DNA from 2 places in the Corynebacterium argentoratense DSM 44202 genome. Region 1 is predicted to be linked to the other one. Evidence: riboswitches for the same ligand, from Rfam matches in the RefSeq annotation. Region 1 holds a riboswitch; the other holds the start of a gene.
What was found. A riboswitch is a leader RNA that binds a small molecule or an ion and turns the genes downstream of it on or off. The one in region 1 is predicted to bind cobalamin.

Region 1 (16,023 bases):
CAGAAAACCGAAGCACTCAGCATGATCGCAGACATCTGCGGGCAGCACATCCACCCCGACGCAGCCGACGCCCTAGCGGACACCATCGTCCGGGCCTCCGTGATGAACGACGAACACGCAGCACTCGTCGACATGAACCTTGTGTGTGACCTGAACCAAGGCGACGTCATCGAAGCAAGCCTCGTGTGCTCGGCCGAACCCGCCTATCGCGAACAACTAGTCCGCAACCTTTAAGGAGTCCGCGATGAACACACGTCCACTTGTGCTCCACGACGACACCCTCGAGCGCTACAGCTTCGGCCCCGAGCACCCCATGGGGCCCGATCGTGTGCGCCTAGCGATGAAGCTCTCCGAGCATTTTGACCTGCTCGATCGCGTCGATATCGCCCCGGCACCAGCCGCAAGCGAAGACCTGTTGCTGCGCATCCACACCCCCGAATACCTCGAAGCACTTAAAGAAGGCCGCCCCCGGCCGGAATTCGGCATCGGCGACGACGACCACCCCCTCGCACCCAACCTGCACACCATCGCGCGACATGTTGTCTCCGGCACCGTCGAGGCAACCCGCGCAGTGTGGGAGGGGGAAGTGAAGCGGGCGGTCAACCTATCCGGAGGGCTGCACCACGCAGGGCCCAGCAAACAAAGCGGTTTTTGTACTTTTAATGACGCCGCGGTGGCGATTTCTTGGTTGCTGGATCACGGTGCCACACGGATCGCCTACGTCGACCTTGACGCACACCACGGTGATGGGGTGGAACAAGCCTTTTGGGATGACCCCAGGGTGCTGACCATCAGCGTGCACGAATCCGGGCTCTATCTCTTCCCCGGCACAGGGTTCGCCAACGATATTGGTGGGCCGCACGCGGCCGGGACCGCAGTCAACGTGGCCATGCCCAAAGGCACCTCCGACATCGACTGGCTGTACGCGGTGCACGGGATAGTTCCACCGCTGCTGCAAAAATTCCGACCCGAGATCGTGATCACGCAGCACGGTGCGGACGCGCACAGGCGTGACCCCCTCACAGACCTCGACGTCAGCGTCGATGCCTTGGCTAAGGCCTACCGTTCGATGTCTCGCTGGGCGGACCGATTCTGCGGCGGCAAATGGGTGGCAATCGGTGGGGGAGGCTACCAGCGTGATTCCGTTGCACGCACCTGGACCCACCTTGTGGCAGCGATACTTGGGGAAAAGCTTGACCCCGAAGCACCCATGCCAGGGTGGTGGGCAGATGAGGCCCGCTGCGAAACCTCTGACACCATTGGCGACATCGGCGCCCGCAATGTGCTCAAGGAATACCACCCAGAGAGGGTCTTAAGCGACAACCCCTGCGGCCCCATCGTCGCCACGTCGCGGGCTATCTTCCCCTACTGGGGGCTCGTGCCCTACCACTAGAAAAGGCAGTGCCTGCAGCATTGCAGGCACTGCCTTTGACCCACGCCTGGGCTGAGCTTTAGCCACACCCCGAGGCCGCTAGGAACTTAACGAGGAGGCATGCGCAGCGCACCATCCATGCGGATAGTTTCGCCATTGAGGTAGGGGTTATCCGCCAAAGACTTCACCAACTGGGCATATTCTTCCGGCTGCGCCATCCGTTTCGGGAAAGGCACCAGGGCTTCCAACGCCTCACGGAACTCCTCGGTGATGCCAGCCATCATCGGAGTCGTCACAATGCCCGGGGCGATGCTGTTGACACGAATACCCTTCGACGCCAGGTCGCGGGCGGCAGAAATGGTCAACGCATGCACCCCGCCCTTGGACGCCGCGTAGGCAGCCTGCCCCATCTGCCCTTCGAAGGCAGCCACGGATGCCGTCGTTACGATCAAGCCGCGCTGCCCATCCGCATCCACAGGCTCCTGCTCCGCCATCACCGCCGCAGCGGCCTGCATCACGTTGAATGTACCCGTGAGGTTCACCGCCAACGTGGTGGAAAAGAGCTCACTCGAATGCCCCAGAATTCTCTTACTCGGGCAAATACCTGCACAGGTCACCGCGAGACGTAGAGGCGCAGCCGCAGCAGCAGTAGCCACAGCCTCCTGCACCGCCGCATGATCGGTCACATCCGTGGCGATAAACCGAATACCCTCCGGCGCAGTATCGCAGACCTTATCAATACCTGCCTCAAGATCCAGACCAAACACCTGCACACCCGCATCAGCCAACATCGCAGACGTCGCGGCACCCAACCCGGATGCCGCACCCGTCACGACAGCAGAAACCCCCGCGGCGTCATCAAGCAAAGAACGAACACTCACAACAAAACCCCTTTCCCTAAACAAACGCCGATACGCCGGTCACAGCGCGGCCAACAATCAGGGAGTTGATCTCATACGTGCCCTCGTAGGTGTAGAGGATCTCCACGTCGTTAAAAAGCTTGGACAATTCGAAATCCGTGAGGATTCCATTGCCGCCACCCATCGCGCGAGCAAGGGAAGCAGACTCGCGGGCAAAACGGGTAGCCGTAGCCTTCGCCAACGCAGCATGCGGCATATCAAAACCACTGTTTTCCTGCAGCCACGCCACCTGCGCGAGCATCGAGATCGACGCCGCAGCATTGCCCACCATGCGGGCCAACTGCTCCTGGACCAGCTGGAACTTCGCCAACTTCTTGCCAAACTGATCGCGGGTGAGCACGTAATCGCGTGCGCGTTCGAAGATCGCCAACTGCACGCCAGCAGCCTGCCAGCCCACCCAAGCACGAGAGTTCCGCAGCATCACATTGGTGCCGGCGAAAGTCGTTGCGCCGGGCAAAAGCGCGGCATGGGGGACGAGGACATTGTCGAATCCGAGGTCTGCGTTTTGCATGATGCGAAGACCCATCTTGCGGGAAATCTTCGTCTTCGACACACCGTCGCGGTCGAGTTCAACGATGAATCCCTTGACGTGGTTATCGTCGACGTCGCGGGCGAACACCACAGCGAAATCGGCGAAGGTGCCGCCGCCGATCCAGCGTTTGGAACCAGTGATCACCCAGCCGTCCTCGGTGCGCTTAGCGGTGGTTGCCAGGCCGCCGGCGATATCGGAACCGTGGTCAGGCTCGGTCAACGCGAAGCAGCCGACCTTGGTGAAGTTGCGCAGACCGTCGAGCCAGGTGTTTTTGTGCTCCTCTGAGCCGAGTTGATCGATTGCACCAACCACGAGTTCGTTGTGGATACCGACGAGCGCAGACAGAGAGACGTCTGCGCGGGTGACTTCAGCGTAGAGCAGGCCTTTGAGCAGTCGGGAAAAGCCGGACAATTCGATTTCGCCCAGGCCGTATTCGGCTAGTTTGGGCAATAGCTCGAAGGGGAATTCTTCGCGGTCCCAGTAGGGGCCGACGACTGGGCGGATCTCGGTTTGGAGGAAGTTACGGACTTTGTGCAGGTGTGCGCGCTCTTCCTCGGAGAGCAGGCGCTCGACTTCTAGGATGTCCGCGTTGGGGAAAGGCACGTTTGCAAGGAGCTCGGTGTTGATGGGGGAGTCCGCGAGCGGTGCTGCGGCGTGGGGGCCTGGGAATGGGGCGTGATCGTCGTTCATCGCGTGTGACCGTCCTTTTCGTTTGGGTAACTGCGCGCGGTGTTCATCCGTTCGGCAGTCTGTGTGGGCTGTCGTGGTTGCAGTGTACAAGCGAATCAGCATTCATGTGTCTGAAAGCACAGTGGGTACCCCCAGTGGGGGCACTCACTTTAAATTTTTTCAGTGATCGCAAGCGCAATGTGTTGACGGCCACTACACTGTGAGCCACGCGTCACACTTTGGAAGGGAGTCTTAATGACCGCGCATACGATGAACCCCACGAACCCCACGACACAGAAATTCAAGGAGGTCCGCGACAAGCTCATTGAGCTGCGCGAAGATTACGACGCCGCCCGCGACTACTTCGAGTGGCCCCGTTTTGAAGAATTCAACTTTGCCCTCGACTGGTTTGATCACCTCGGCACAGACCCCGAGACCAAGGACAACGAAGCGCTCGTTATCTCCGAGATGGACGGCAGCGAAACACGACGCACGTTTGCGGAGTTGTCCGCACGTTCCGGGCAGCTAGCCAACTGGTTGGCCAGCGTTGGCGTCAAGCGAGGCGACCGCGTGATGCTCATGCTCAACAACCAGGTCGAGCTGTGGGAAACCATGCTCGCTTGCATTAAGGGAGGCTTTGTCCTCAACCCGGCGACCGCCATGCTGGGCCCTGCGGACTTGGCTGACCGCACCGAACGCGCAAATATCTCCTGGGTTGTTGCCAACCCCGAGGACGCGGAAAAGTTCGGGGCGGTGCCGGGTGACTTCACCGTGATTCAGGTGGGTCAAGAGCCGCCGGCGCAGGATGGGCACCCCACACTCGCCTACGACGATTCCTTCAACGCGCCCGTGGAGTTCACTCCTTCCCAGCCGACCAAGGCGGATGAGATGCTGCTGCTGTACTTCACCTCGGGTACCACCTCGAAAGCGAAGCTGGTGGAGCACACCCACACCTCCTACCCTGTGGGACACCTGTCCACCATGTACTGGATCGGCCTAGAACCCGGTGATGTGCACCTTAACGTGGCGGCACCCGGCTGGGCTAAGCACGCATGGTCGAATTTTTTCGCTCCGTGGATTGCTGGAGCCACTATCTTCCTGTACAACTACGCCCGTTTCGACGCCGCGGCTCTGATGGCGAAGATGGATGAAGAAGGCGTGAGCTCTTTCTGTGCGCCCCCAACGGTGTGGCGCATGCTGGTGCAGGCCGATCTGAGCCGATTGAAAACCCCTCCAAAGAAGGTGGTTGCTGCTGGTGAACCACTGAATCCCGAGCTAATTTCGGTGGTCGAAAAGTCGTGGAAGACAACCATTCGAGATGGCTTTGGACAGACAGAGTCGAGCGTCCAGATCGCTAACTCCCCGAGCCAGCCTTTGAAGCCTGGATCTATGGGTCGGCCGTTGCCGGGAATGGACGTGGTGTTGATTGATCCCGCGACCGATGAGATCGGCGACCATGGCGAGATCTGCCTTCGCCTGGATCCTCGTCCCGTCGGCCTGACCCCGGGCTACTACGGCGACGAGGCCAAGAATGCGGAAACCTTCCGCGACGGCTTCTATCACACAGGTGACATTGCAGAGCGGGACGAAGACGGCTACCTCACCTACATTGGTCGCTCCGACGACGTCTTCAAGGCATCTGACTACCGATTGTCTCCGTTTGAATTGGAGTCCGTGGTGATTGAGCATCCTGCGGTTGCTGAGGTTGCGGTTGTGCCGTCTCCCGACCCCTTGCGTCTTGCTGTGCCCAAGGCCTATGTCGCTTTGGCGCCGGGGCACGAGCCGACTGCGGAGGTTGCCGAATCTATTCTGAAGCACTGCCGCGAGGGGCTGGCTCCCTACAAGCGCATCCGTCGTCTTGAGTTCTTTGATCTTCCGAAGACGGTGTCTGGCAAGATTCGTCGCGTTGAGCTACGCAAGCGCGAAGACGTTATCCATGCGGAGGACCAAGGTGCTAACAAGGCTGGCACGGAGTTTGCAGACAGCGACTTCCCGAGCCTGCGTGGCTAGGGCCGAAGGGCGCACGTTGGTGTTGTAGCTACGGCAAGTCACAGAGGCTACAACTGGCAGCGCCCCGCCTTCGCGAGTACAGCATGTACTGCGACGGCGGGGCGCTTGTGTGTGCACTAAGCAGCGTGTGTTTTAGCGGTGCTTGAACTCGGCTTCGCGCTTGTCGACGAAGGCAGACATGCCTTCCTTCTGGTCCTCGGAGGCGAACACAGAGTGGAAGACACGACGCTCGAAGTTGATGCCCTGGGCCAGGGGCATCTCGTAGGCTGCGTTGACGACTTCCTTGACCATTACGCCCGCCACCTTCGACTTGGACGCAATGGTTTCAGCCGTCTTCAGCGCTTCATCCAACAGCTCGTCGTTGGCCACGACACGGGAGACCAGGCCGGAGCGCTCAGCTTCCTCGGCTCCCATCATGCGGCCGGTTAGGCACATCTCCATGGCCTTGGATTTGCCAATAGCGCGGGTCAGTCGCTGGGAGCCGCCCATGCCGGGGATGACACCTAGGTTGATTTCTGGCTGGCCAAACTTGGCTGACTCGGAGGCGATGATGATGTCGCACATCATGGCGAGCTCGCAGCCACCGCCCAGCGCGTAGCCGGACACTGCCGCGATTATGGGGGTCTTGACCCTGGTGAAGTTTTCCCAGTGGGCGAAGAAGTTCGACATGTACATCTCGGTCGCGGATTGGCTAGACATTTCCTTAATGTCTGCGCCTGCGGCGAAAGCTTTTTCACTGCCGGTCAGAACAATGCAGCCCACACCGGTGTCACCGTCTAGTTCGCCGGTTGCCTGGACCAGCTCCTCCATGGTCTGGCTGTTCAAGGCGTTCAGTGCCTTCGGACGGTTCAGGGTGATTAGTGCGACGCGTCCGCGGCGTTCGATGAGGATGTTCTCAAAAGTGCTCATGTATTAGTCCTTATTTATCGGGATTTATCGAGTGTTGGGTTGTGGCGATTTGATGGTTTTAGGGTGCTTCCAGTAGCAATGCTTCGCCTTGCCCACCGCCGCCACACAGGCCGATGCCTGCGCGTGTAGCGCGTCCCGAGTTCAGCGCATGTGCTGCGTGGACGGCCAGGCGCGCGCCACTGGCTCCGATGGGATGCCCCATGGCGATGGCTCCGCCATCGGGATTGATGACGCCGCCCCTGCCGAGCGCCCCAAGCATGCGGCCGGAGTGCACGACGACGTCAGCGAACGCTTCGTTGATTTCGATCATGTCGAGGTCTTCGGCCAGCCAGCCTTGCCGGGATAGTGCCTGGTTGATGGCGTTGCCGGGTTGCGCTTGGAGGCTTGCGTCCGGTCCGGCGACCTGTCCGTGGGCGCGTAGTACTGCCAGCGGTTGGAGTCCGTGCTCGTCAGCGTAAGCCCGGGTGCACATCACTACTGCCGCTGCGCCATCGGAAATCTGGGAGGCGTGTGCTGCGGTGAGTACGCCGTCCGGGTTGAATGCGGGGCGCAGCTTCTGCAAGGCTTCCACGGTCATGCCTTCGCGGATGCCTTCGTCGCGCTCGACAATGGTGTCACCCTTTCGTCCGCGGACGGTCACGGGCGCGATTTCTTGATCGAAGACGCCGCGTTCCCAGCCGGATGCCGCGTTGTTGTGGGAATCCACAACGCAGGAGTCACGCTCTGACGCGTCGACTGGGTAGGTGTCCAGGTATTCTTCGGTGAGCACTCCCATGGAGATCCCGGTGCCTGCGTCACTGAGGCCGTCGACTTCCATGTGGTCGGCTAGTTGGGTGGCGCCGTATTTTGTGCCGCTGCGTGAGCCTTTGAGCAGGTGTGGTGCTTGGGACATTGATTCCATGCCTCCGGCGACGACAACCTCGGCGTCTCCTAGTCGCAGCATTCTCGCGGCGTCAATAATTGCGGTGAGTCCGGAGAGGCAGACTTTGTTGACCGTGACGGTGTGGGCCTTACGGGGGATGCCGGCGCCCAGGGCTGCTTGTTTGGTGGGGTTTTGTCCGGCACCTGCCTGGAGCACCTGGCCCATGATGACGGCGTTGACCTCGGTGGGGTCTACATGCGCTTGTTCGAGTGCGCGGGCGATGGCGGTGCTGCCCAGCTCTGTGGCGGGAACTGATGATAGTGCCCCCAGAAGTCGGCCGATGGGGGTGCGTGCTGCCCCAACAATGATGACGTCGCGGGGGGTGCGTGCTGCCCCAACAATGATGACGTCGCGGGGGGTGCTGTTGTGCTCTTGGGGTGGGGTCACGAGGGTCTCCTGGTGTGAAACGGGGTGTGCCAGTACCGCACATACTACAGAGGCTCTGTGACCGCCGCCACGGATGGGAGAAAGTGTACCCCCGCTAACGGTGCGAGATTGGTCGGGCGCTATCCGCCGGAGTGCATGATGTCGGCGCCTTCGGGAACGGACTCATCCTCCGGATCATCCAACCAACCTTCCGGCAAAACAACCTTGCCCGGGGAACCCTGGCGGCCGCGGGGACCTTCCGCATCGTCAGCTACCGCTGTCGAATCGGACAATGGGGCGAGGATGTCTGCGAGCTCGTCCAACGTCTTCACCCCAGACAGGGCGCGCCGAACATCTCCACCGACCGGGAATCCACGCAGGTACCAGCCAGAATGCTTGCGCAAATCCCGGCAACCTTTTTTCTCCCCATCGTGGGCCACTAGAAGCTCCGCATGGCGCTGAATAATCCTGGTGACCTCACCCAATGTGGGCTCTGGCGGAATGGGTAGCCCCTGAAGCTGAGCTGACAAAGCGGCAAAAAGCCACGGCCGTCCCAAGCAGCCGCGCCCAATGACCACACCGTCGCAGCCGGTCTGGGACATCATTTTCGCGGCGTCATCAGCGGCAAAAATATCCCCATTGCCCAGTACGGGAAAGTCCTCGCCGGCGTGCTGCACCATATGCTCCTTCAGGCGCGCGATCTCGTCCCAGTGCGCCGTGCCCGAATAGCGTTCGGCAGCCGTGCGTGCATGCAATGCAACGGCTGCCGCACCCTGCTCTGCCGCGATGCGCCCTGCATCGAGGTGGGTATGGTGCTCGGCGTCAATCCCAACCCGAAACTTCACGGTCACGGGAATATCGGTTCCCTCGGTTGCCTTGACTGCGGCCGCAACAATGTTGGCGAACAAGCGACGTTTATAAGGCAGAGCGCTGCCGCCTCCGCGACGGGTGACCTTCGGAACCGGACAACCAAAGTTCATGTCGATGTGATCAGCGAGGTTTTCTTCCACGATCATCTTCGCGGCCTCGTAGGTCCAGTGAGGATCCGTGGTGTAGAGCTGAAGAGAGCGCGGATCTTCGTCCGGGGCGAAGGTCGTCATGTGCATTGTTTTTTCATTGCGCTCGCACAAGGCGCGTGCCGTGATCATTTCGCACACGTACAGACCGGCGACACTGCCCATTTTCTCCCGTTCGAGTTCGCGGCACAGCGTGCGGAAAGCAACATTGGTCACGCCGGCCATGGGGGCGAGGACGACTGGGGAGTTCAGGCTCAAAGATCCGATCTTTAACACCTGGTCATTCAATCCCACCTGCAGGGTCAACGGCAACTTAATCGACAGGATGTAAGGTGGCGTCGAAACTACCCTAATGGGGGTGGTTTGGGAGTAATTAGTGGATGTGTGCAGCGGGTTTTGAGGGGTTATTGCCCTTATATGGCAGATCGGGGGGGATTGCTCTATTGTGGTGGTCGTAACGCAGGTGTTGATGGGTAGGTAACATCACACCGACGCGGGTGTTAGGTCACGCCTGGCACCTTTTTTAAAAACTCTGAAGGAGAATTAGATGTCTGATCGCATCGCTAATGCCACCCTGCGCGGCAAAGTCATGTCTGCCCAGGAAGCCGCACAGTTTGTCAACAACAACGACAACGTCGGCATCTCTGGCTTTACCGGTTCCGGCTACCCCAAGGTACTGCCGACCGCCATCGCAGAGCGCGCTAAGGAAGCACACGCTCGCGGTGACGAATACATGATCAGCCTCTTCACCGGCGCATCCACCGCTCCCGACTGCGACGGTGTCCTCGCCGAGGCTGACGCCATCAAGTTCCGCACCCCCTACCAGTCGGATCCGATCCTTCGGAACAAGATCAACGACGGCACCACCTTGTACATGGACTACCACCTCTCCGAGTCCGGCATGTACGTCCAGCAGGGCTTCTTCGGCAAGATGGACGTCGCCATCGTCGAGGCCGTCCGCATCACTGAAGAAGGCCACATCGTTCCTTCCTCCTCCATCGGTAACAACGTTGAGTACCTTGACGCCGCGGACAAGATCATCATCGAGGTTAACACCTGGCAGTCTGAAGAACTCGAAGGTATGGCCGACATCTACCGCATCGCCGCGCTGCCGAACCGCCAGCCGATTCCGATCACCGAAGCTGGCCAGCGCATCGGTACCACCTACATCGACATTGACATCAACAAGGTTGTTGCCGTTGTCGAGACCGATGCCGCCGACCGCAACGCACCCTTCAAGCCGATCGATGACCAGTCCAAGCAGATCGCTGGACACTTCCTTGACTTCCTCGAGGGTGAGGTTCGCGCTGGCCGACTGACCTACGACGGCTACGTCATGCAGTCCGGTGTCGGTAACGTCCCGAACGCTGTGATGAGCGGCCTGCTCGATTCCAAGTTCGAGAACATCAGGGCCTACACCGAGGTCATCCAGGACGGCATGGTCGACCTGATCGACGCAGGCAAGATGACTGTCGCCTCCGCCACCGCATTCTCCTTGTCTCCGGAGTACGCAGGGAGGATGAACCGCGAGGCCGCTAAGTATGCCAAGTCGATCATCCTGCGCCCGCAGCAGATCTCCAACCACCCCGAGGTTGTGCGTCGCCTAGGCTTGATCGCTACCAACGGCCTCATCGAGGCTGACATCTACGGCAACGTCAACTCCACCAATGTCGTTGGCTCCCGCATAATGAACGGTGTCGGAGGTTCCGCAGACTTCACCCGCAGCGCCTACATCTCCTCCTTCATCACCCCCTCGGATGCCAAGGGCGGTGCGATCTCCGCGATCGTTCCTATGGTCTCTCACGTCGACCACACCGAGCAGGACGTCAAGGTTGTTATCACCGAGTACGGCTACGCCGACCTCCGTGGCCTAGCACCTCGCCAGAAGGCCGAGAAGATGATTGCCCTGGCGCACCCGGACTACCGCCCGATGCTGCAGGACTACTACGATCGCGCCTTGGCTGCCGCCAAGGAAGGCAAGATCATGCAGACCCCGCATCTGTTGGACGAGGCTCTTTCCTTCCATCAGCGCTTCAAGGAGACCGGCAGCATGAAGCTGTCCTAGGGCCTCCTAGAACCCGCACGCAGCGTGTAGTTGCGTGGTAATAGCCCGGGTGCTGGCGTGTTATTCGCCGGGCCCGGGCTTGAGTTTTATCCGATTGTGATCTACGTCGGCATCCGTGCTAAGATATTCAGCCGTTGGGCCTTTAGCTCAGTTGGTAGAGCTACGGACTTTTAATCCGCAGGTCGTGGGTTCGAGCCCCACAGGGCCCACAAATGTGATGTCTCGGAACATGCTTGACAGCATGTTCCGAGACATCTTTTTTGGTTTTCACTGGGGCGATGGGCTGCCGGTGGGGTGGCCCAGTGGGGTGGGTGTGTGCAAATATCGGGTGGAGCGGCCGCCTTTTCTTGGCGACCTGGGGAAATAGACGGTGTGGTGCCCGCGCACCCGATATTTGTGCACGTTTCCGTGTCCGCGTCGGGGCGGGAATCGGCCGCTGTAAACAGCTTAAGATGCGGGCCAGAAACGTTAACAACCTGCGCGTTTGTTGCTTTATTGATGCTGGGCTATAGTGTTACAAGCTGCTTAACGCAGTAGTGCTCCCATCGTCTAGGGGCCTAGGACACTGCCCTTTCACGGCAGCGACACGGGTTCGAATCCCGTTGGGAGTACTCAGTCTTTGGGCCACGCATGAACAGTGCGTGGCCCAAAGATCGAAATAAAGAATATGGCCCTGTGGCGCAGTTGGTTAGCGCGCCGCCCTGTCACGGCGGAGGTCGCGGGTTCAAGTCCCGTCAGGGTCGCAATTTGCCCGGTGCTTAACAATAGTTAAGCACCGGGTTTTTGTATGTGTGGAAACACTGCAGTTTTCGCATTTCCTCGAGCCTTCCTGCTCGCAATCTGCTGGCGCAAAAATGATGACTGAGCAGTCAATTTGATCGTTTCAGTGTTGCTGTGTAAGCTATCAACTCGTGCGATAGTGCGGTGTCTCACCACACAAGCGCACTGCTTTTAGCAAGGCCCTGTGGCGCAGTTGGTTAGCGCGCCGCCCTGTCACGGCGGAGGTCGCGGGTTCAAGTCCCGTCAGGGTCGCGTAACATTTTTTGTTACGGCCAGATAGCTCAGTCGGTAGAGCGTCCGCCTGAAAAGTGGAAGGTCGCCGGTTCGATCCCGGCTCTGGCCACAATAAATCCCCGGAGTAAACATACTCCGGGGATTTTTTCGTTGATCCCATCTAGCCTTCCCCGATGAGCTCCTCGGGCCTCGAGACCACCCGGCCGAGGGCGGCAGAGACAGCGGGTGCCCACGGCAGCTCCAACCGCGCTGTGCGCATCAACGCGGCGTCACCAAGAATGTCCTCCTTAGGCCCCACAACCACCTGACCGTCATGGATCACCGCAGCGGTCTCGGAGAACGCATACGCCAAGTTGACGTCGTGGGTGGACAACACAACCGCTGTGCCTTGTTCGTGTAGGCGCTCAAGGGTTCGCAGCAGCTGGCGGCCGCCAGCTGGATCCAACCCGGCCGTGGGCTCGTCGAGCAGCAGCACTTCAGGCCGCATCGCCAGCGCACCTGCGAGAGCCACACGCTTGCGCTGACCGTAGGACAGTTGATGCGGCACGCGTTCAGCCAGATCGCTGATTTCTGCGGCGTCCATCGCTGCGTCCACGCGTGTGCGCACCTCGTCCTCATCGAGGCCCTGGTTGACTGGCCCGTAGGACACGTCAGCAGCCACCGTCATGGCAAAGAGTTGGTCGTCTGGTTCCTGCAACACCAGCTGTACCCGCCGGCGGACAGTGTCGCGCCCCTTACGGGAATAGCTAAAAGCAGTGTCGTCGAGGAGCACACGGCCTTCGGTGGGTTTCCACGCGCCAGCCAGTAGTCGGAACAATGTGGACTTCCCAGCACCGTTGGCCCCGAGCAGAGCGATCCGATCGCCACGGTTGATAGCGAGGTTGACGTCGCGGAGTACAGGTGGACCGTCGAAGTGTGCGAAAGACACACCCTCGACGCGGAGGATTTCTGTGGCGTCTAGCCCCATAGTTGCGCTCCTTTCAGCCCTATGACCATAACGAGGGCGAGAATGATGATGCTGCCGACAATGTTGCGGGTGCGCACGGGGCGCGCGACTGTCAACGTGCGGTAGCACGCGGCGTCAGCACGCAATTCGAGACCTTCCTGCATCGCTCGGGCTCGGGCGAACGCGATCACGAACAGAGCGGCGATTTGATGTGCAGAACTGCGCAGCCACCGGCGCTTGTTGGTGTGGCCGAGGCGTTGGGCTTGGGCCTGCCACATAGTGCGGGAGGTTTCTACCAACTGACTCGACATCCGGTAGGTGAGCATGGTGACGTGCACGATGGATTCAGGCACGTGGATGCGTCGGAACCACAGTAGTTGTTCACTCATCGGCGTGGTGAGGGCGAATAACATGGTGGCGCTCATGCCGACGATGGAGCGTCCGAGGACGGTTGCTGCGTCAGTAAGGCCACCGTCGATGCGTTCGATCCCATGCGTGGTGATCGTGGCTACCAGTGGGAAGATTCCCAGGATGATGAAGGTTGCAGGTGCTGCAACGAGCGCACCATAGAGTTTCCAGGGGACCTGCGCGCGTGCTGCCGCCACGAGGATGATCACCCCGATGATCGGTAGGGCGGGTAACGGCGGGAGTGCTATGGCGAGAACAAGCAGACCCAGGATCAACAAGGCTTTTTCACCTACGTTGACTTGGGCCCATGGGCTTGTTGACGCCGCGATTTCCAAAGGGTTCATGGTTGTTGCGGCCTTAGCGGACTACTGCGTTTTTAGGCGCTGGTGGTGTCCGTGGGTGCGGCAAGTTCGCGTTCTGCGCGGCTGCGGCCCTTGTAGTTACCGAGGGCGTAGCCGACGAGGCCCGCACCGAGTGCTGCCTGGAGTGCGAAGAGGCCGGATTCGACCTCGCCCGGAAGTTCGCCGACGATGGAATCGAACCAGGGTTCGTAGTCGGGGTCTTGTTCTTCGACGACGGCTTCTGCACCGTCATCGGTTCCGCCGAAGGCTTCTTCCTTTCCGTCGGTCTTGACAAAGAACATGGGGAAGGCGGCGATGAGTGCGGTGAGGGCGATCAAGCCCCACACCAGCAGGGGATTGGTTTTGTTGTTGTTCATTGGGTGCTCGCTTTGCTGTATCTGTTTTTAGGCTGCGGGTGCTGCTGCGGGGGTAGCTGCTGTGAGTTCGGATTTTTTGAGGACTCCGAGGGTGAGCAGATCGCGGGCAGCGGTGGTGCGCATTGCGAAGAAAACGAGCACGGTGACGATGCCTTCGGCAAGGGCGAGGGGCACCTGGGTGGGGGCGTAGAGCAGGAGGAAGTTCGACCATGCGCTCCAGAAGCCGTTTGCGTGGTGGGCGAGTGCCAGCTGGGTTGCGGTGACACAGTAGGTGGAGAAATCACCGAGAACTGCGGCGAAGAAGATTGCCCACGATGCCGGCAGGTGTGCGCCGCGCATTCCGCGCCACACTCCGTAGGCTACCCATGGGCCGACGATCGCCATGGAGAAGATGTTGGCACCCAGGGTGGTCAGGCCGCCGTGTGCCAGTAGGAGTGCTTGGAACAGCAGCACGATGCCGCCGAGCAGTGCCATCACTGGGGGCTTGAACAGGACGGCGCCGAGGCCGGTACCGGTTGGGTGAGAAGAAGAGCCTGTAACGGAGGGCATCTTAATGGCGGAGAGCACGAAGCTGAATGCTCCGGCTGCGCCGAGGAGGAGGCCGGTTTCGGGCTTTTCTTTGAGTTGCTTGTTGACTGCGTAGGCGCCGTGGATGACGAAGGGGGCGGACGCTGCGGCCCATCCGACGCAGTGCATGGCAGGTAGGAAGCCTTCTGCAATATGCATGAGAGGTTGCCTCTTTTCTGGAACTTATGTGGCTCGTCACCTCGCGAGCCGTGGTTATAAGGCGTGTTGGTTGCAGGTGTCCTGGCTTGCCCGGCTGTGGTGTGACCTCGGACCCTTCCCGCCTCCAGGTGGTGGGGCAGTGGGTGTGTCGACGCGGCGTCGTTGAAACGTGCGGGGCTTACAGTGGCGAGGGCCGCTGCCGACTGGCGCCCGGTTGTAGGGCCGGAGCGTTCGGCATTCCCTGTTGTGCCAACGGCTAAAATCTACCAGATGAGGGCGGGTGGTGGAGAATTCATTGGCCTGCATGCTGGGACAATATGCCTGTGCTACCCCCGTGAGGGCCTAAAAGTAGACTGACTAGTACGGCCGATTAGTGACCGATCTGTCTATATATGGTGTAGGCTGTCCACTATGGCTGAAAAGATCCTCAACAACATCACCGAGACCATCGGGTCCACCCCCCTGGTCCGACTCAACACCATCACCGAAGGCATCGACGCCGAAATTCTCGTCAAATTGGAGTTCTTCAACCCTGCGAACAGCGTCAAAGATCGCATTGGCAATGCGATTATTGACGCCGCGGAGGCCGATGGATCCCTGAAACCTGGCGGCACCATCGTTGAAGCGACGTCAGGAAATACAGGTATCGCGCTAGCAATGGTGGGCGCAGCGAAGGGCTACAACGTGGTGCTCACTATGCCCGAGACCATGTCGATGGAACGTCGCATCATGCTGCGGGCATACGGTGCGGAGATCATCCTCACCCCGGGGCCCGCTGGTATGCAGGGCGCAGTGGATAAGGCTGATGAAATCGTGGCGGAACGTGACGGTGCTATCTTGGCCCGCCAGTTTGCTAATCCCGCCAACCCCGCGATCCACCGTGCGACCACCGCGGAGGAAATCTGGGAAGACACCGATGGAAACGTCGACATTTTTGTCGCCGGCTTCGGTACCGGCGGAACAGTCACTGGCGTCGGCAGCGTGCTGAAGGAGCGTCGTGAAGGGGTGCAGGTCTACGGTGTGGAGCCCGAAGCATCAGCGCTGCTGACCACGGGGAAAGCTGGTCCCCACAAGATTCAGGGCATTGGTGCGAACTTCATTCCCGAGGTGCTCGACCGGGGGATTCTGGACGAGGTCCTGACTATCAGCAACGAAGATGCCATTGCTGCATCACGCAAACTTGCCGCAGACGAAGGCATCCTTGGTGGCATCTCCACCGGTGCTAACATTGCCGCCGCACTGGAGTTGGCGAAGCGCCCGGAGAACAAGGGCAAGCGTATTGTTACCATCGCGTGCGACTACGGCGAGCGCTACGTGTCTACCCCTCTGTTTGAGGATATCCGCGCAGAATTCTAAAGTTTCTGTATGTTTCGATCCGTCAGGCTTCCCCGTCCGCTGCACCTACTCGCCTCGATTGTGGGTGCGGTGCG
Region 2 (16,023 bases), 950 kb from region 1:
ATGCCTTCCTGCACGTAGGTGCCGAGGCTGCTTTGGAGGCCGCTTCGCGTGTTGACGCCACGTTGGATGCGGGTGAAGCTCCCGCGTCGCCGTTGGCGGGTGTGCCGCTGGCACTCAAGGATGTCTTTACCACCACGGATGCCCCCACTACGTGCGCCTCCAAGATTCTCGAAGGGTACGTCGCCCCCTATGATGCGACAGTCACCCGGAAGATTCGTGAGGCCGGCATTCCCATTTTGGGCAAAACCAATATGGACGAGTTCGCCATGGGCTCTTCTACCGAGAACTCTGCTTACGGCCCCACCCACAACCCGTGGGATGTTGAGCGTACCGCTGGTGGCTCCGGCGGCGGATCTTCAGCGGCTTTGGCTGCTGGCGAAGCCCCCCTTGCTATCGGTACCGACACCGGTGGTTCCATCCGCCAGCCCGCAGCGCTGACCAACACCGTTGGTGTGAAGCCCACGTACGGCACTGTGTCTCGCTACGGTCTTGTTGCGTGCGCCTCCTCGCTTGATCAAGGCGGTCCGACTGCTCGTACAGTGCTTGACACGGCGCTGTTGCATGAGGTCATCGCCGGGCATGATCCCTTCGATGCGACCAGTGTGAACAAGCCGGTGGCCCCGGTTGTCGCGGCTGCTCGTGAAGGTGCCAACGGTGATCTGAAGGGTGTGCGCGTCGGTGTCGTGAAGCAGTTTGATCGCGAGGGCTACCAGCCCGGCGTGCTCGAGCAGTTCCACAAGGCTGTCGACCAGCTCACCTCCCAGGGGGCTGAAGTGGTGGAGGTCGATTGTCCTCACTTTGATGATGCTTTGGCGGCTTACTATTTGATTCTTCCCTGTGAGGTGTCCTCTAACCTCGCGCGCTTCGATGGCATGCGCTACGGGCAGCGAGTCGGAGACGATGGCACCCGCTCTGCTGAGGAAGTCATGGCAATGACTCGTGCGGCTGGATTTGGCCCCGAGGTTAAGCGCCGCATCATCCTTGGCACCTACGCCTTGTCTGTTGGCTACTACGACGCCTACTACTTGCAGGCTCAGCGCGTGCGCACGCTCATCGCCCAGGACTTCGCTGCCGCATACGAGAAGTGCGACGTGTTGGTCTCGCCGACCACCCCCACCACCGCGTTCAAGCTTGGTGAGAAGGTCTCTGACCCGCTGGCGATGTACAACTTTGACCTGTGCACCCTTCCGCTGAACCTTGCAGGTCTGTGCGGCATGTCGGTTCCTGCGGGTCTAGCATCCGACACTGGTCTCCCTGTTGGTTTGCAGATCATGGCACCTGCATTCGCTGATGATCGCCTTTACAAGGTGGGTGCAGCTTTCGAAGCTGGGCAGAACTAAACACCCCCTCTTTGGCGGGGCAGCAGGCACGCATGTGGTGTGTCTTGTCCGTGCGGATAGTATTAAGCCCGCCACCGAGTATGGAGGGGCAGGGTGGCGGGCTAAACGGAACTCTGCAGCCCCTTTACTGGGCGTCGGAGAGGAAGTGCGCAGCGCACGCAGCCGCGCCCGTAACAGCGATGACGGAAGGCCACGCGCCGATCTTCTTCGCAAGCGGATGGGAAGCACCAAAGGCGCCAATGTAGGCACTGGTCAAGCCCGCAGCCAACGTGACACCGCCCTTAGCCCACCAACTGCGTGCAGCCCAGCCACCGGCAGCGGCCAACAACGCACCGCCAAGGGGGCGGATACCGGTCTCGCGGGCGATGAGCCAACCGCCCACCAACCCCACGCTGACGAGGGCTGCAGTGTTGACGTCTTCGGGGGCTTTAATGTCGATGGCGCTGGAAGTCTTCTTCGAGTTACTCATGCATTCAACTGTAGACCGATTATCGGAATGCGCCAGAGTCACACCCGTTCGGTAGGGGGTTTAGGTGGCCGAAAACTGGGACTTTAGACTGATATACGACCATGGAGCGGATGCGAGGAACCCGGTGGGAATCCGGGACTGGCGCGCAACGGTATTGCCCTTAAGGGCACAAGTCCGATACTCGCCCGTTCACTATGTCTCGAGTGCGTACCTCGCGTCCAGGTGCTGCTCACGAACGAAAGGCCTAGCGTGAGGCTGTCTTTGCTCTCGCTACTGCTCAGTATCCTGTTGCTTTTAAGCCTGATCGCATCCCTCACCTTTGGATCGGTGGAATATTCCCACGCCCAAGTATGGGAGGTTGTGTCAGCTCGTTTGCAGGGGATGCATGGCCCCGACAAAGCCATTGATTCGATCGTGTGGGAGTTACGTGCACCGCGCGGACTTCTTGCAGCCGTGGTTGGCGCCGGCCTTGCACTAGCCGGTGTCGCTATTCAAACCTTGGTGAGAAACCCACTGGCAGACCCATACTTGTTGGGTATTTCCAGCGGTTCAGCGGTGGGCGCCACCGCGGTGATCACCTTTGGCTTGTTTTCCGGACTAGGTGTGTACGCCTTGTCCGGTGGTGCTTTGCTCGGTGCCATCGCGGCAACAGCAGCGGTGTATCTGGTGACCGTCGCGCAAGGCGGTATCACACCACTGCGTTTGATCCTCACAGGTGTTGTGCTGAGCTCCGCGTTTTCCGCGGCGTCAAGCTTTCTGGTTTTTAAAGGGCCAGACCCCCGGGCAGCACAATCGGTGATGTTCTGGATGCTGGGCTCTGTTGCCGCAGCACACTGGGACACTCTGTTGTTGCCCGCCATCATCGTGGCTGTGTCGTTGGTGATTCTGGTGCTGCTGTCCGGAAAACTTGATGCTCTTGCTGCGGGACCCGATACTGCTGCTGCCCTTGGCGTCGATGTTGGAGCGTTGCGCAAGTTTCTATTTTTCCTCCAGGCGCTGTTGGTGGGCACCATGGTCGCGGTGGCCGGTGGAATCGGCTTCGTCGGGTTGGTTATTCCCCACATTGGTCGTTTATTGGTGGGATCGCTGCACCGCAGGCTTCTGCCCATCGCGGCACTGTCCGGTGCGATCTTCTTGCTGTGGGTTGATGTGGTTGCGCGCATTTCCGCCCCGCCACAAGAGATCCCGCTGGGTGTGGTTACTGGTGTCATCGGCGCCCCGCTCTTCCTATTGCTGATGGGGCGTAAAAGCACACTCAGTAGCGAGGGGGCGCGTTAATGACACAGCTTCAATGCCACAGCGTGCTCGCCGGTATTGATGCCAAGCATCCTATTGTCGGCGGCGTCAGCTTCACGGCTGCTCCCCATACGATGACCGCGATCGTCGGCGTCAACGGCGTTGGAAAATCCACCTTGTTGCGTTCGCTTGCTGGGATCACGCGGCCTTTGGGTGGCACCGTGGAGCTTCAGCTCGATAGTGCTTCCGCGCCGGTTGATGTGCATGGGTTAAAACCGAAGGCCCGCGCGAAACTCATGACTTTGGTCGGCCAAGAGGAATCCCCACCCGGGGATCTTACCGTGGCCGAAGCAGTGCAACTTGGCCGTCTGCCGCACCTGAAGTCTTGGCAGATTGGTGGCAAACGCGAGCGCGCTATCGTCGAGGAAGCGCTGGAGCTGGTGGGAATGTCGCACGTCGCCGACCGGCCCACTGTCCAGCTATCCGGTGGCCAGCGGAGGCGCGTCATGTTGGCCAGAGGTTTTGCCCAGGGCACGGACCTCATCGTGCTAGACGAACCCACCAACCACTTGGACGTCCACCACCAGCTACATCTGCTAAAAGTGCTACGCGAATCCGGCCGCACCATCGTCGCGACTATTCACGATCTCGACTTGGCGATGGCTCACTTCGATCAGGTCGTCGTACTGCACAAGCAGCCGAATGATGACGTCGCGGGGGTACTTGCCACCGGACACCCCCACGACGTCCTCATCCCCGAAACCATTCGGGAAACATTCGATGTCCGCGCGCTCGTCGCGCAGCCTGGGGGTGCATGCAGCCCCCATGTGCTGATCGATTCCCTGTAGAAAACGAACCCCAAACTAGCTGCCTTTCAAGCTAGTTGATCACAAGGAGAACACTTATGAACACGTCTACCCAACGTTCCCGCAAGATTGCAGTCAGCGCATCAGGTCTGGCGCTCTGCGGCTTGCTTGCGGCCTGCTCTGGTAACACCGCCCAAGACGCATCCGGCTCGGCTAGCACCCAAGCCCAGGGTGAAGGCGCACCGGTAACCATCGTCAACTGTGGCGAAGACGTCACCTACGACCACGCCGGCAGCCTTATGGTCAACGACTCCAACATTTTGGCCGCCGTCTACGCAGCGGGTGCAGGCGACAAGGTTAAAGCAGTCACCTCAGTCAACAAAGACAAAGACGTGCTGGTCGAAAAATACGGCAAGATCGCCGACCGTGACGAGCTAAGCGACCAGGCCGCCGGACTCGAACAAATTATCGCCGAAGCCCCCGATGTTTATGTCGCTGGCTGGAACTACGGTATGGATGATGCCAACGGAGTGAACCCCGAATCCCTCGCCAGCCATGGCATTGGCGCCTACGTACTCACCGAATCCTGCCGCCAGTCCGACGGCACAAAACGCGGCACCGTCGAACCGTGGCAGGCCGTGCGCGAAGACCTTAACAACCTCGGCACCGCCTTCGGTGACGAAGAAACCGCCAAGAAAGTCATTGAAGATCAAGACTCTCGACTTGATAAGTTGAAGGCTGCGCCGCAGGCGGACACCAAGCCCGTCGCCTTCGTTTTCGACCAGGGCCGCGACGGTGTGTTTACCTCCGGTCGCTTCGGCGGTCCCGAGGCCATCATCACCGCAGCCGGCGCCACCAACGCAGCGGGCGATGTTGATGACACCTGGACCACCGTCTCCTGGGAAAAGCTCGCATCCACCAGCCCCGACGTATTCGTCTTCGTTGACTACCCCGGCCAGAACCTCGAAGAGAAAATCGAGATGCTCAAGACCAACCCGGTCACCAAGGATCTGCCCGCGGTGAAGGAAGAACGCTTCGTCAACCTGCCCTACGTCATGTGGACCTCCGGCCCCTTAAATATTGACGCCGCGGAACTGGTGCGCAAAGCACTCGAAGGCTACAACCTGGTGCCCGCAAGTGACATCCAGGCACAGTTCCAGCTGCCGGCCAGTGTCGCCGGACAGAACTACTGGAACTCCAAATAAACAACTCAAGGTGTACCCTGTGTGAGTGAATTCAACCCCGCGCACCCAGGACACACCGCCCGCCGATGCACACGGGCAGCAGTCGCAGCTTCCAGAAAAACAAGCGTGGAAGGCTCTGACCGCCCTGTGCATCGGCTTCTTCATGATCCTTCTGGATCAAACCATCGTGGCGGTTGCCTCGCCGAACTTCCAATCAGAACTCGACGCAAGCCTCAATGCCGTCGTCTGGGTTACCTCCATCTACCTACTGACCTTCGCAGTACCTCTTCTTGTCACCGGAAGGCTAGGGGATCGCTACGGTCAGCGCAACGTCTACATCGCCGGCATGAGCCTGTTTACACTGAGCTCTCTAGCATGCGGGCTTGCCCCAAACATTTATTTCCTCATTGTCGCCCGTGCATTCCAAGGCCTCGGCGCTTCCATCCTTTCGCCCCAAACCATGAGCGTCATCAATCGGCTATTCGCCAGAAACCGACGCGGCGCAGCCATGGGAGTCTGGGGCGCAGTCGCGGGACTGGCAACCCTTGCCGGACCACTGCTTGGCGGGCTTCTGGTCGGAACCGTTGGCTGGGAATCCATCTTCCTCATCAACGTGCCCATCGGAGTCGTATCGATCATCCTCGTCCTGCGCTGGGTACCCAAGATGCCACGCACCGCACGCAGCGTTGATGCAGCAAGCGTCGCGGCGTCAATAATCGGTGTTTTCTGTTTGGTGTTCGCAGTCCAGCAAGGTCCCGAACTCGGGTGGCCCGCGTGGATTTGGGGCGTGCTCGCACTGGGAATCGCAACAATGGCAGGCTTTGTCTACCTGCAACGCCAAGCCACCACGCAGGGGCGCGACGCACTGGTCCCGCTGGGGTTGTTCCGTAACATCAACTTCGCACTCGGTACCTTTTCCATCGCCATGATGGGATTCACCGTCGCAGGCACCATGCTGCCCATCATGATCTACCTCCAAGACGGGGCAGGGCTTAGCGCGCAAGCAGCAGGGCTAATGCTCACCCCCATGGCGCTCATCTCCGGCATGCTCGCACCATTCGTCGGCAGGCTATCCGACCGCGTGCACCCCCGCATCCTGTCCACAGTTGGGTTTTCGATGATGCTCATCGCCATGATTCTCATGGCCATCACGATGAACGACCACCTCTCCTACTGGTGGGTACTCGTACCCATCGCGGCTCTCGGCGTAGGCAACGGCTTCGTATGGTCACCCAACTCCGCAACCTCCATGCGCGACATCGACGTCACCAAAGTCGGAGCCGCCTCCGGTGTGTACAACACCAGCCGACAAGTAGGATCCGTCATCGGTTCCGCAGCCATCGGAGCAGCCATGCAAGTCGGTGTGACCCACACATCCGTGGCCAACGCGATGGGACACGTCATGTGGCTGCCTGCTATCGCAATGCTGCTCGGCCTGATCGCCGTTACACAGTTCCGCAGCCACGCCAACTAAAACCGCACCCCACCTAGCGCTTGGGTACCAGAGCACACACACGACTAAGCTTGACGTTATGCGAATTGCAACTCTCACCTCCGGTGGCGACTGCCCAGGACTCAACGCTGTCATCCGAGGCATAGTCCGCACTGCTGCCGACTTCGGGTCTACCGTAGTAGGCTACGAAGACGGCTGGGTCGGCCTCATGGAAGACCGACGCATCCAGCTTTACGACGACGAAAACATCGACCGCATTCTGCTGCGCGGCGGCACAATCCTCGGCACCGGTCGACTTCACCCCGACGAGTTCAAATCTGGTATCGACCGCATCAAGGCCAACTTGGAAGACGCCGGAATTGATGCGCTCATTCCCATCGGCGGCGAAGGAACCCTCAAGGGTGCCAAGTGGTTGGCCGACAACGATATACCCGTCGTAGGCGTGCCCAAGACCATCGACAATGACGTCAACGGCACCGACTACACCTTCGGCTTCGACACAGCAGTGTGCGTAGCGACCGACGCGATCGACCGCCTACACACCACCGCTGAATCCCACAACCGCGTGATGATCGTCGAAGTCATGGGACGACACGTCGGATGGATCGCCCTGCACTCCGGCATGGCCGGCGGCGCGCACTACATCGTTGTTCCCGAAGAACCCTTCGACATCGCAGAGATCTGCAAGGCGATGGAACGTCGCTTCCAGATGGGCGAAAAATACGGCATCGTTGTCGTCGCTGAAGGCGCACTGCCGAAACCCGGCACCATGGACTTCAATGAAGGCGGGGTCGACCAGTTCGGCCACCAAACTTTCAACGGTATCGGGCAGGTTATCGGCGATGAAATTAAGCGCCGCACTGGCCACGACGTGCGCACCACCGTGCTCGGCCACATTCAGCGCGGCGGAACCCCAACCGCCTACGATCGCGTGTTAGCAACCCGCTACGGAGTCCACGCTGCCCGTGCTTGCCACGAAGGCAAGTTCGGAATCTGCGTCGCCCTTCACGGCGAGCACATCGATCTCATTCCTCTCGAAGAGGCTGTCGGCACCCTCAAGCGTGTTCCGATCGGGCGTATCCGCACCGCGCAGCAGCTCTTCGGCTAAAAACTGGCCCCTGGCACTAATGAGTGCCCACCTGAGTGCCCAGATCGGTGGGCACTCAGGTAAAATCCTTAGCCATGTCTTTGCTGATGGATTACGACGACGTCGTCGAGCAGTTCGACCCGGTGATGGGCCTGGAAGTGCACGTAGAGCTCGCAACAGAAACCAAGATGTTTTCTGCTAGCTCCGCCCACTTTGGTTCCGCCCCCAACTCCAACGTAGACCCCGTGTCATTGGGCTTGCCGGGCGCACTGCCCGTAGTCAACGCCAAAGGTGTGGAATGGGCGATCAAGATTGGCTTGGCACTCAACTGCTCCATCGCAGAATCCTCCCGCTTTGCTCGTAAGAATTACTTCTACCCGGATCAGCCGAAGAACTACCAGATCTCGCAATACGACGAGCCCATTGCCTACGACGGCTACCTCGATGTCGTCCTTGACGACGGCACCGAATGGCGCGTAGAAATTGAGCGCGCACACATGGAAGAAGACACTGGCAAGCTCACCCACCTCGGCGGTGCAGACGGCCGCATCCACGGTGCTACCAGCTCGCTCGTAGACTGCAACCGCGCAGGCATCCCCCTCATTGAAATCGTCACCAAACCCATCGAAGGGGCAGGGGAGCGTGCACCGGAGGTCGCCCGCGCCTACGTTTCGGCACTTCGTGAACTGGTCAAGGCTCTGGGCGTGTCCGACGCTCGCATGGATCAAGGTTCCATGCGCGTGGACTCCAACCTCTCCCTCAAGCCCAAGGGGCAGCAGGAGTTCGGCACCCGCACCGAAACCAAAAACATCAACTCTCTTAAGTCCGTTGAGCAGGCAGTGCGCTACGAAATGATGCGCCAGGCCCAGGTCATCGTCGATGGCGGCACCATCATCCAAGAGACTCGCCACTACCAGGAAACTGACGGATCAACCACAGCGGGTCGTCTGAAGGAAACAGCGGAAGATTACCGCTACTTCAACGATCCCGACCTACCTCCGGTAATTGCACCGCGCGAATGGGTTGAAGAAATTCGCGCCACATTGCCGGAGTTGCCCTGGGTGCGTAAAGCTCGCATCCAGAAGGAATGGGGACTGTCCGACGCAGAAATGCGCGACCTCGTTAACGCCGGCGCTCTGGAACTCATTATTGAAACCGTGGACGCCGGTACTACCCCCGGTGAAGCCCGTTCGTGGTGGGTGTCTTACCTGACCCAAAAGGCTAATGCTGCGGACATTGAGCTCTTTGACCTGGCTATTACGCCCGCTCAGGTGGCTGAGGTTGTGTCGCTAATTAACGAGGGCAAGCTGACCAACAAGCTCGCCCGCCAAGCGGTTGACGGCGTGCTCGAAGGCGAAGGCACGGTCTCTGAGGTTGTGGCCGCCCGTGGTCTCGAGGTCGTCCGCGATGACGGCGCTATCGAGAAGGCAGTCGATGAGGCCCTGGCCGCCAACCCGGATATTGTCGAAAAGATTCGCGGGGGTAACGCCAAGGCCGGCGGCGCAATCGTCGGAGCCGTCATGAAGGCCACTCGTGGCAAGGCGGATCCCGCGCTGGTCAACAAGCTGATTGCAGAGAAGACCCGCTAAAAGCTCGTGGCCATGTGCTATGACCCCAGTGCTTGAATGAATCAAAAACGGCCGGCGGAAGATTACTTCCGCCGGCCGTTTTGCGCAATGCCAGATCACTGCTATGACCTGTTTGGTTGTGGGGTGAGGGGCCCTAGTCGTGCACTTTGTCCGTGGCAACGGCGTTTGGTGCTTCGGTCGGGTGTATGGGTTGAGTGTGCTCGTCGATTTCCGGGATTTTTCCTTCATCGGCATGCATGCGGTAGTTAAGAATTTCACGACGCAAGGGGCCGGCAAGTAGGTACAACATGTAGCTCAGCTACTCGTGCACGTGCCCACTGATCGTTAGTGATCGCACTGAGAGCCGGCTGCGCAGTTCGAAACTGACTTAGTGGTTATGTACACTGTTAAAACGTTCGGTGCCCAGTGCGCCGGAGTGGCCAGCCAGCGACACACGCATCGGGGGATGTGAACGCATGATCGGCAGGTCGCCTCTCACCTGAAAGGTTTTCTCGTGAACACCGTGGTTAAACGCGTGTTGAGTATCTCTATGGCTTTCGTCGGCCTCAGCGTCGGCGCAGGCTTCGCCTCCGGTCAGGAGGTTTTGCAATTCTTCGTCAAGTTCGGCATGAAGGGTGTCTTGGGCGCCCTCGCTGTCGGCGTCGCAATGGCCTTCATCGGCATGATCATCCTCCAGCTCGGTAGCTACTACCAAGCGGACGGCCACAATGTGGTGCTCGATGAGATGGCGCACCCCATCACTGCGAAATTCCTCGATTTCTGCGTGATGCTCACCATCTTCTCCATCGGCATGGTTATGTTTGCCGGCGCCGGAGCCAACTTTGACCAGCAGTTTGGCTGGCCATCATGGACAGGGTCAGTTCTTCTCCTAGTTCTTACCCTTGTTCTTGGTCGCTTTGACGTCGATAAGGTCTCGCAGATTATTGGTGCGATCACCCCTGGCATCATCATCCTGGTCTTGGTTGCCGCTGTGTACTCCATCATGCATGCTCCGAGCGACCTGTCTGCGCTTGAGCCTATGGCCGCAGAAATCCAGAGCACGCTGCCCAACTACTGGATTTCGTCCCTGAACTACATCGGCCTCTCCCTCATGGTGGTCGTGTCCATGTCGATCGTTATCGGCGGCTACTACCTCAACCCCCGTATTGCGGGCATCGGTGGCCTGGTCGGTGGCGCCGTGTTTGGTGCTCTACTCTTCCTCAGTGCGCTGATCCTCTTCCTCCAGGTTGGCGACCTTGGTGATGCCGATCTGCCGATGCTGACGCTGGTGTCCAACATTCACCCCACACTGGGTCTGCTCATGTCGATCGCTATCTACGGCATGATCTTCAACTCCGCACTGGGCATGTTCTTCGCCCTGACCTCTCGCCTGACCACTGGGCACCCTGAGCGCTTCAACAAGGTATTCGTTATCACCGTGCTCATTGGCTTTGCGGCCAGCTTCATGGGCTTCAAGACCCTGGTGAGCTACGTTTACCCGGCACTGGGTTACGTTGGCGTTCTGCTGATGGCTTTGCTGTGCATCAACTGGATCCGCGACCACGCGACCATCAGTGCAGAATCCCGTCGACGCGCCCGCATCCGTGACCTCGTTCGCCTCAAGCTGGACCCCGCGCAGCACTTCACAGCCAAGGACGAAAAAGAATTGGCCAAGCGCGTGTCCAAGTCCAACATTGCAGACGCCGACCTAATCGAAACCGTTCACGAGAAGGTCACCGAAGAGCTCGTCGCAGATGATGACATCGAATTCACCGAAGAAGACGCCGCCGTCGTCATGGAAGAATTGTCGACCTCCGAGGAAGGCACCGTCGCTGAAGTTAAAGGCGCGAAGGGCGATAAGTAGCTAGACTGATTCTTTATGAATCCGGCTCACCTCGCGACCCTCCTCGCCGTACTAGACGAAGGCACGTTCGAAGCCGCGGCTCACTCACTGGGGATCACCCCCAGTGCCGTCAGCCAGCGCATTAAAGCACTCGAGTCCCAAGCGGGCCGAGTGCTTGTGCGTAGGTCCACCCCACCCACCACAACCCCAGCGGGCGAGGTATTCGCACAACTTGCACGGCGCATGCAACTGCTCCAAGCCGAAGCAGAAGCAGAAATCGGCAGCCTACTATCCCGCGTTCCGCTCACCGTGGCCGTTAACGCCGACTCGCTAGCAACATGGTTCCGCGACGTCATCAGTGAAGTAGCACATTGGGACAACGCCACACTCAACCTCCGGGTGGAAGACGAAGCAGCAACTCTCAACCTGCTACGACTGGGCGAAGTAGTCGGTGCAATCACCAGCGAACCCACCTCGGTCGCAGGATGCGATGTAGTACCCATCGGGGAAGTCCGCTACTACGCCTGCGCCACCCCCTCACTAACAGCAGCACACGCGGCAACAGAGCCCACCAACGGGGAGCTCTACGATCTCCAGTCCATGCCCTCCCTGCGCTATGGCCCCAACGACCGCATGTCTGATCGTTTGATCAGCTTCAATGAACTCCATCACGTCAGCGAAATTCCGAGCTCTGAAGCCTACCTGCATGCCGTCACCGCGGGCCTTGGATGGGGCCTGCTGCCGGAAGCCCAATGCGCATCCCTGCTTGAAGAAGGCAAACTGGTGCGCGTCGACCCCCGCGACGTCATCATCCCAATGTTTTGGCAACAATGGCGTCTCGAATCCGACATGCTCAGCCGACTCAGGGATGCAGTGATTAGCGCAGCGCCGCGCCCCGCATCCACCACATAAGGGTGATTGTCACCTAACCTTAGATGCATGTCTGAAAATACCCCCGATCGCGCAAACCCAGCGGACTCTCTGGACGTCCCCACCTACCAGCAACCCAACATCCACGAGCGTGTGGGACGCGCAGCACCCCAGCAGATCCCTGCGCAGGGGGCCGCTCCGGCTGAATCTGAGGCTGAAGCCCAGCCGAAAGACGAGCATTCCGCACCCTTAGCCTCTGACGCGCCAACCACGGCGTTCGACGAAGTCTCCGTCGACCAACCGGCTGCAGCACCCGCGCAGGACACCACCGTGGCGGAACCCGCCACCACCCCTGCAGCTGTCGCTGAGCCGGCAGTAGACCCCGCCCCCACCACGGTCGCCCCGGCTGTCGTTCCTGCAGCAACCCCCGTCGCGGAGCCCGAAGAACCCATGGTTCTGGACGAGAAGAACGTCACCGTCGTCTCTGACCGCCGCGGCACCCTCAACTTCGGTCTGTTCCTCATTCGCGCAACTGTTGCCGCCGTGCTCATCGCGCATTCCGTGGTCGTATTTTTCGGGCTCGGAAGCTCTGCAGGACTCAGTGGACTCCAAGCAGACTATGCAGCATACAACCAGCCTTCTATCCTGTCGGTCCTCATCCCGTCCCTCGAGCTGACCGCAGGCGCCTTCCTACTGCTTGGCCTGATCACACCAGTTGCTGCCAGCCTGGGCCTCGTAGCAACAGGTTTCGCCATGCTGCACGATCTGAGCACCAACGGTCTACGCGACACCGCAGCAGGACACGACAGCTACACCGCCATCATGCTCTTCCTCTTGGTCCTCGGCCTTCTGTTTACCGGCCCCGGCCGTTGGTCTCTGGACTTCTCCCGCAGCTGGGTGCGTCGCCCGTTGGCATCCTCGTGGATCTTCGCACTCGTCGGTATCGGCGGTCTCGTGGCCATCTGGTGGTTCCTGGCTGGCACCTTCTAGCCCCTCTGCAAGGGTTGACCGCCGTCTCGGCGATCACCCTTGGGTAAAAAGCTCGCCACGGGGCGCAGAAGTTAACATTGCGGACACAAAGTGGGGCTGCTTCCTTAACGTTTTGGAAGCAGCCCCACTGGCGTATCTGCCTGCTAATCGACCTGGCGGACCGCGCCCTTATCTGCTGACGTCGCGAGCTTTGCGTACGCACGCAGCGCCTTGGTCACCGTCCGCTGACGCGACGTCGGGCTGAAGGGAACATCCCTTTGCAATTCCTGTTCGCGCCTGCGTTCGATCTCGGCTTCGTCGAGATCTACGGACAATTCACGAGTGTGCACATCAATGGTGATCTGGTCGCCGTCGCGAACCAAACCAATCAACCCACCGTGCGCGGCCTCGGGGGAGACGTGCCCAACAGACAGTCCAGAAGAGCCACCGGAGAAACGGCCGTCGGTGACCAACGCGCACTTCTTGCCCAAGCCAGCACCCTTAAGGAAGGCTGTGGGGTGCAGCATTTCCTGCATACCGGGGCCACCAGAGGGGCCTTCGTAGCGCACTACCAGAACTTCGCGGGCCTGGATCGTGCCATTCAAAATGACAGATACGGCCTCTTCCTGCGATTCAACAACGCGCGCCGGCCCGCTGAAATGCCATAGGGACTCGTCAACGCCTGCGGCCTTGATGATAGCGCCGTCGACTGCCAAGTTACCTCGAAGGACAGCGAGCCCACCATCTTTGGTGTAAGCATGCTCGACATCGCGGATGCATCCGCTCGCGGCGTCCACATCCAACGAATCCCAACGGTTGTTGGTCGAGAAAGGCTCCGTGGTGCGTACACCACCGGGAGCGGCGTGGAACAGCTTGATAGCCTCATCGGTCGCCTTGCCGCCGCGGATATCCCAGTCGTCCAGCCACTGCTGCAAAGAATCGGCATGTACTGCACGAACATCGTCATGTAGAAGGCCGCCCCGATGGAGTTCACCCAAAATAGCGGGAATGCCCCCTGCACGGTGGACGTCCTCCATGTGGTAGTCGGAGTTTGGTGCGACCTTGGACAAGCACCCAACCCGCCGAGACAACGCGTCGATATCGTCGAGGGTGAAGTCCAGCTCTGCTTCCTGGGCGGCGGCAAGGATGTGCAACACGGTGTTGGTCGATCCGCCCATAGCCATGTCTAGCGCCATAGCGTTATCAAAAGCGTGCGCGTTGGCGATGCTGCGGGGGAGCACAGATTCGTCGCCTTGCGCATAGTAGCGTTGGGCCAATTCCACAATGAGTGAACCTGCGCGCTGAAACAATGCCTTGCGGGCGGCGTGTGTGGCTAGGGTGGAGCCATTGCCAGGCAAGGACAAACCGAGTGCTTCGGTAAGGCAGTTCATCGAGTTGGCGGTGAACATGCCCGAGCACGACCCACAGGTTGGGCATGCAGAGCGTTCGACTGCGTCTAATCCTTCCTCACCGACCTCATTATTCGCCGATGCAGAAATAGCGGTGACAAGGTCGGTGGGGGCGTGGGCCACACCATCAACCACGACAGCCTTTCCGGCTTCCATGGGGCCACCGGAGACGAACACTACCGGGATGTTCAGGCGTAGTGCAGCGTTCAGCATCCCGGGGGTGATTTTGTCGCAGTTGGAGATGCACACCAGCGCGTCGGCTGTGTGGGCATTAACCATGTATTCCACAGAATCCGCGATGATTTCGCGGGATGGTAGGGAGTACAACATGCCACCGTGGCCCATGGCGATGCCATCATCGACCGCAATAGTGTTGAATTCTTTTGCCACACCACCGGCAGCATGCACGGCTTCGGCGACGATGCGCCCCATGTCGCGAAGGTGAACGTGGCCGGGTACGAATTCGGTGAAGGAGTTAGCGATGGCGATGATCGGTTTGCCGAAGTCGCTGTCGGTCATTCCGGTTGCGCGCCAGAGGGATCGGGCACCAGCTGCGTTGCGGCCTACAGTTGTGACCTTTGAACGCAGAGGGATGGCGTTGGAATTTCGAGGGCTATTCATCAGGTGTTTTCCTCAACAAGGCTTTGGGGTGGTGCACCACGCAGGGGCTGCGCGTGATGTTGTGTCGTGTGTTAGTTCTCGGACTGTTCGGTGGCTGCTTTGTCCGCATCCACTAGAACTTGGCGGCCGTCGCGGTGGATGATGGTGACTTTGTCGTGGGAAGCTTGTTCGGCTTGCGCAATGACGTCGGGGATGCGTCCTCGGGATGCCTCCGCCAGCTTGGACACGTCGTTGAAGCTGACGCCGGGCAGAGAGTGCTGTGAGCCGTCAGTGGTGGTCACTTTCGCAAAGCTTCGCCCGAATCCGATGCCGTCAATGTTCTCCCAAGTTAGATCCACTGGTTTTTTGAACACGTAGCGGGCGTGGATGCCTTCTTCGTCGACTCGGGTGGACGAGCGCAGTACCCACACGATCAGGCCAATGGGGATGATGTAAAACCAGCCAAGGAGGAGCGGCTTGTGGCCGACTGTCAAGGTGAGCATCATGGCCATGACGATTGCGCTGATCAGGTTCATCCGATCAACGCGGAACAGGTTCTGGTCGCTGTGTGCGGAGACCTGGGTGGTCACGGTGGGCTGGTCGCTGGTGCTCATGAGCTAAAGATTCTACCGTCCGTTTAGTTTTGCTGGTTGGATGGGGTGGGTTGGTCGGGGTTGACTGTGGGCGCTGGTGCTTGGGGTTGTTCAGCGCCGTCTGCTGGGGGCTGCGCGGGTGAGGCTGGTTCATTGCCTCCGGTGGTGTCATTCTGGCTATCTGCGTCGGAGTTGCTGTCGGGACCGGTGGGGGTGCCGGTGCTGTTGGTGTTTTTGTCGTTTGCCTCCTCTTTGTCTTTGTCTTCAGTGTTAGTTGTGGACGTGGTGGTTGTTGTTTTTTCTTCGGTTGATGACGTCGCGGGGGTCGTTGTGGACGTCTCTTGCGTAGGCTCAGTGGGGGTGGTAGGGGAGTCGGTGGGGTCTGCTGGGGCGGTGGTTTTGACGGAGGGGGCGAGGATGCCTCTGCGGAAGCGTTCGTCGTGCTGGGATCCGTCGAGGGATAAGCCCTTGAGAGTGAGGAAGATGATCAGTAGAACGAGCAATACCGTGGTGGAGGGGCGGCAGCGGCCATTGATCGACAGTACGCGGGCGATGTTGCTCTTGAATGGTGGTTGCCCGCTTGTGTGGGGGGTAGA

Region 2: it holds a riboswitch for cobalamin, as region 1 does, so the genes downstream of both, CARG_RS03860 (FecCD family ABC transporter permease) here and CARG_RS08135 (energy-coupling factor ABC transporter permease) in region 1, are expected to answer to the same signal.

Annotation. Positions count from the first base shown of each region.
Region 1 covers NC_022198.1:1,735,794-1,751,816, reverse strand. The annotation lists gene CARG_RS08220 (GNAT family N-acetyltransferase) at 1-234, shown strand, start outside; gene CARG_RS08215 (acetoin utilization protein AcuC) at 245-1,393, shown strand; gene CARG_RS08210 (SDR family oxidoreductase) at 1,480-2,253, opposite strand; gene CARG_RS08205 (acyl-CoA dehydrogenase family protein) at 2,270-3,514, opposite strand; gene CARG_RS08200 (AMP-binding protein) at 3,749-5,503, shown strand; gene CARG_RS08195 (enoyl-CoA hydratase) at 5,636-6,412, opposite strand; gene CARG_RS08190 (acetyl-CoA C-acyltransferase) at 6,471-7,676, opposite strand; gene dusB (tRNA dihydrouridine synthase DusB) at 7,841-9,004, opposite strand; gene CARG_RS08180 (acetyl-CoA hydrolase/transferase family protein) at 9,264-10,781, shown strand; tRNA gene CARG_RS08175 (tRNA-Lys) at 10,918-10,990, shown strand; tRNA gene CARG_RS08170 (tRNA-Glu) at 11,320-11,392, shown strand; tRNA gene CARG_RS08165 (tRNA-Asp) at 11,451-11,524, shown strand; tRNA gene CARG_RS08160 (tRNA-Asp) at 11,740-11,813, shown strand; tRNA gene CARG_RS08155 (tRNA-Phe) at 11,832-11,904, shown strand; gene CARG_RS08150 (energy-coupling factor ABC transporter ATP-binding protein) at 11,956-12,762, opposite strand; gene cbiQ (cobalt ECF transporter T component CbiQ) at 12,753-13,493, opposite strand; gene CARG_RS08140 (energy-coupling factor ABC transporter substrate-binding protein) at 13,526-13,867, opposite strand; gene CARG_RS08135 (energy-coupling factor ABC transporter permease) at 13,895-14,593, opposite strand; cobalamin riboswitch at 14,648-14,872, opposite strand; gene cysK (cysteine synthase A) at 15,005-15,949, shown strand; gene epsC (serine O-acetyltransferase EpsC) at 15,959-16,023, shown strand, end outside.
Region 2 covers NC_022198.1:782,102-798,124, forward strand. The annotation lists gene gatA (Asp-tRNA(Asn)/Glu-tRNA(Gln) amidotransferase subunit GatA) at 1-1,340, shown strand, start outside; gene CARG_RS03855 (hypothetical protein) at 1,465-1,809, opposite strand; cobalamin riboswitch at 1,855-2,012, shown strand; gene CARG_RS03860 (FecCD family ABC transporter permease) at 2,059-3,087, shown strand; gene CARG_RS03865 (ABC transporter ATP-binding protein) at 3,087-3,893, shown strand; gene CARG_RS03870 (ABC transporter substrate-binding protein) at 3,950-5,056, shown strand; gene CARG_RS03875 (DHA2 family efflux MFS transporter permease subunit) at 5,082-6,509, shown strand; gene CARG_RS03880 (6-phosphofructokinase) at 6,568-7,596, shown strand; gene gatB (Asp-tRNA(Asn)/Glu-tRNA(Gln) amidotransferase subunit GatB) at 7,671-9,164, shown strand; gene CARG_RS10215 (hypothetical protein) at 9,298-9,453, opposite strand; gene CARG_RS03890 (YkvI family membrane protein) at 9,658-11,007, shown strand; gene CARG_RS03895 (LysR family transcriptional regulator ArgP) at 11,023-11,898, shown strand; gene CARG_RS03900 (DoxX family protein) at 11,926-12,846, shown strand; gene ilvD (dihydroxy-acid dehydratase) at 12,990-14,855, opposite strand; gene CARG_RS03910 (PH domain-containing protein) at 14,927-15,448, opposite strand; gene CARG_RS03915 (mechanosensitive ion channel family protein) at 15,472-16,023, opposite strand, start outside.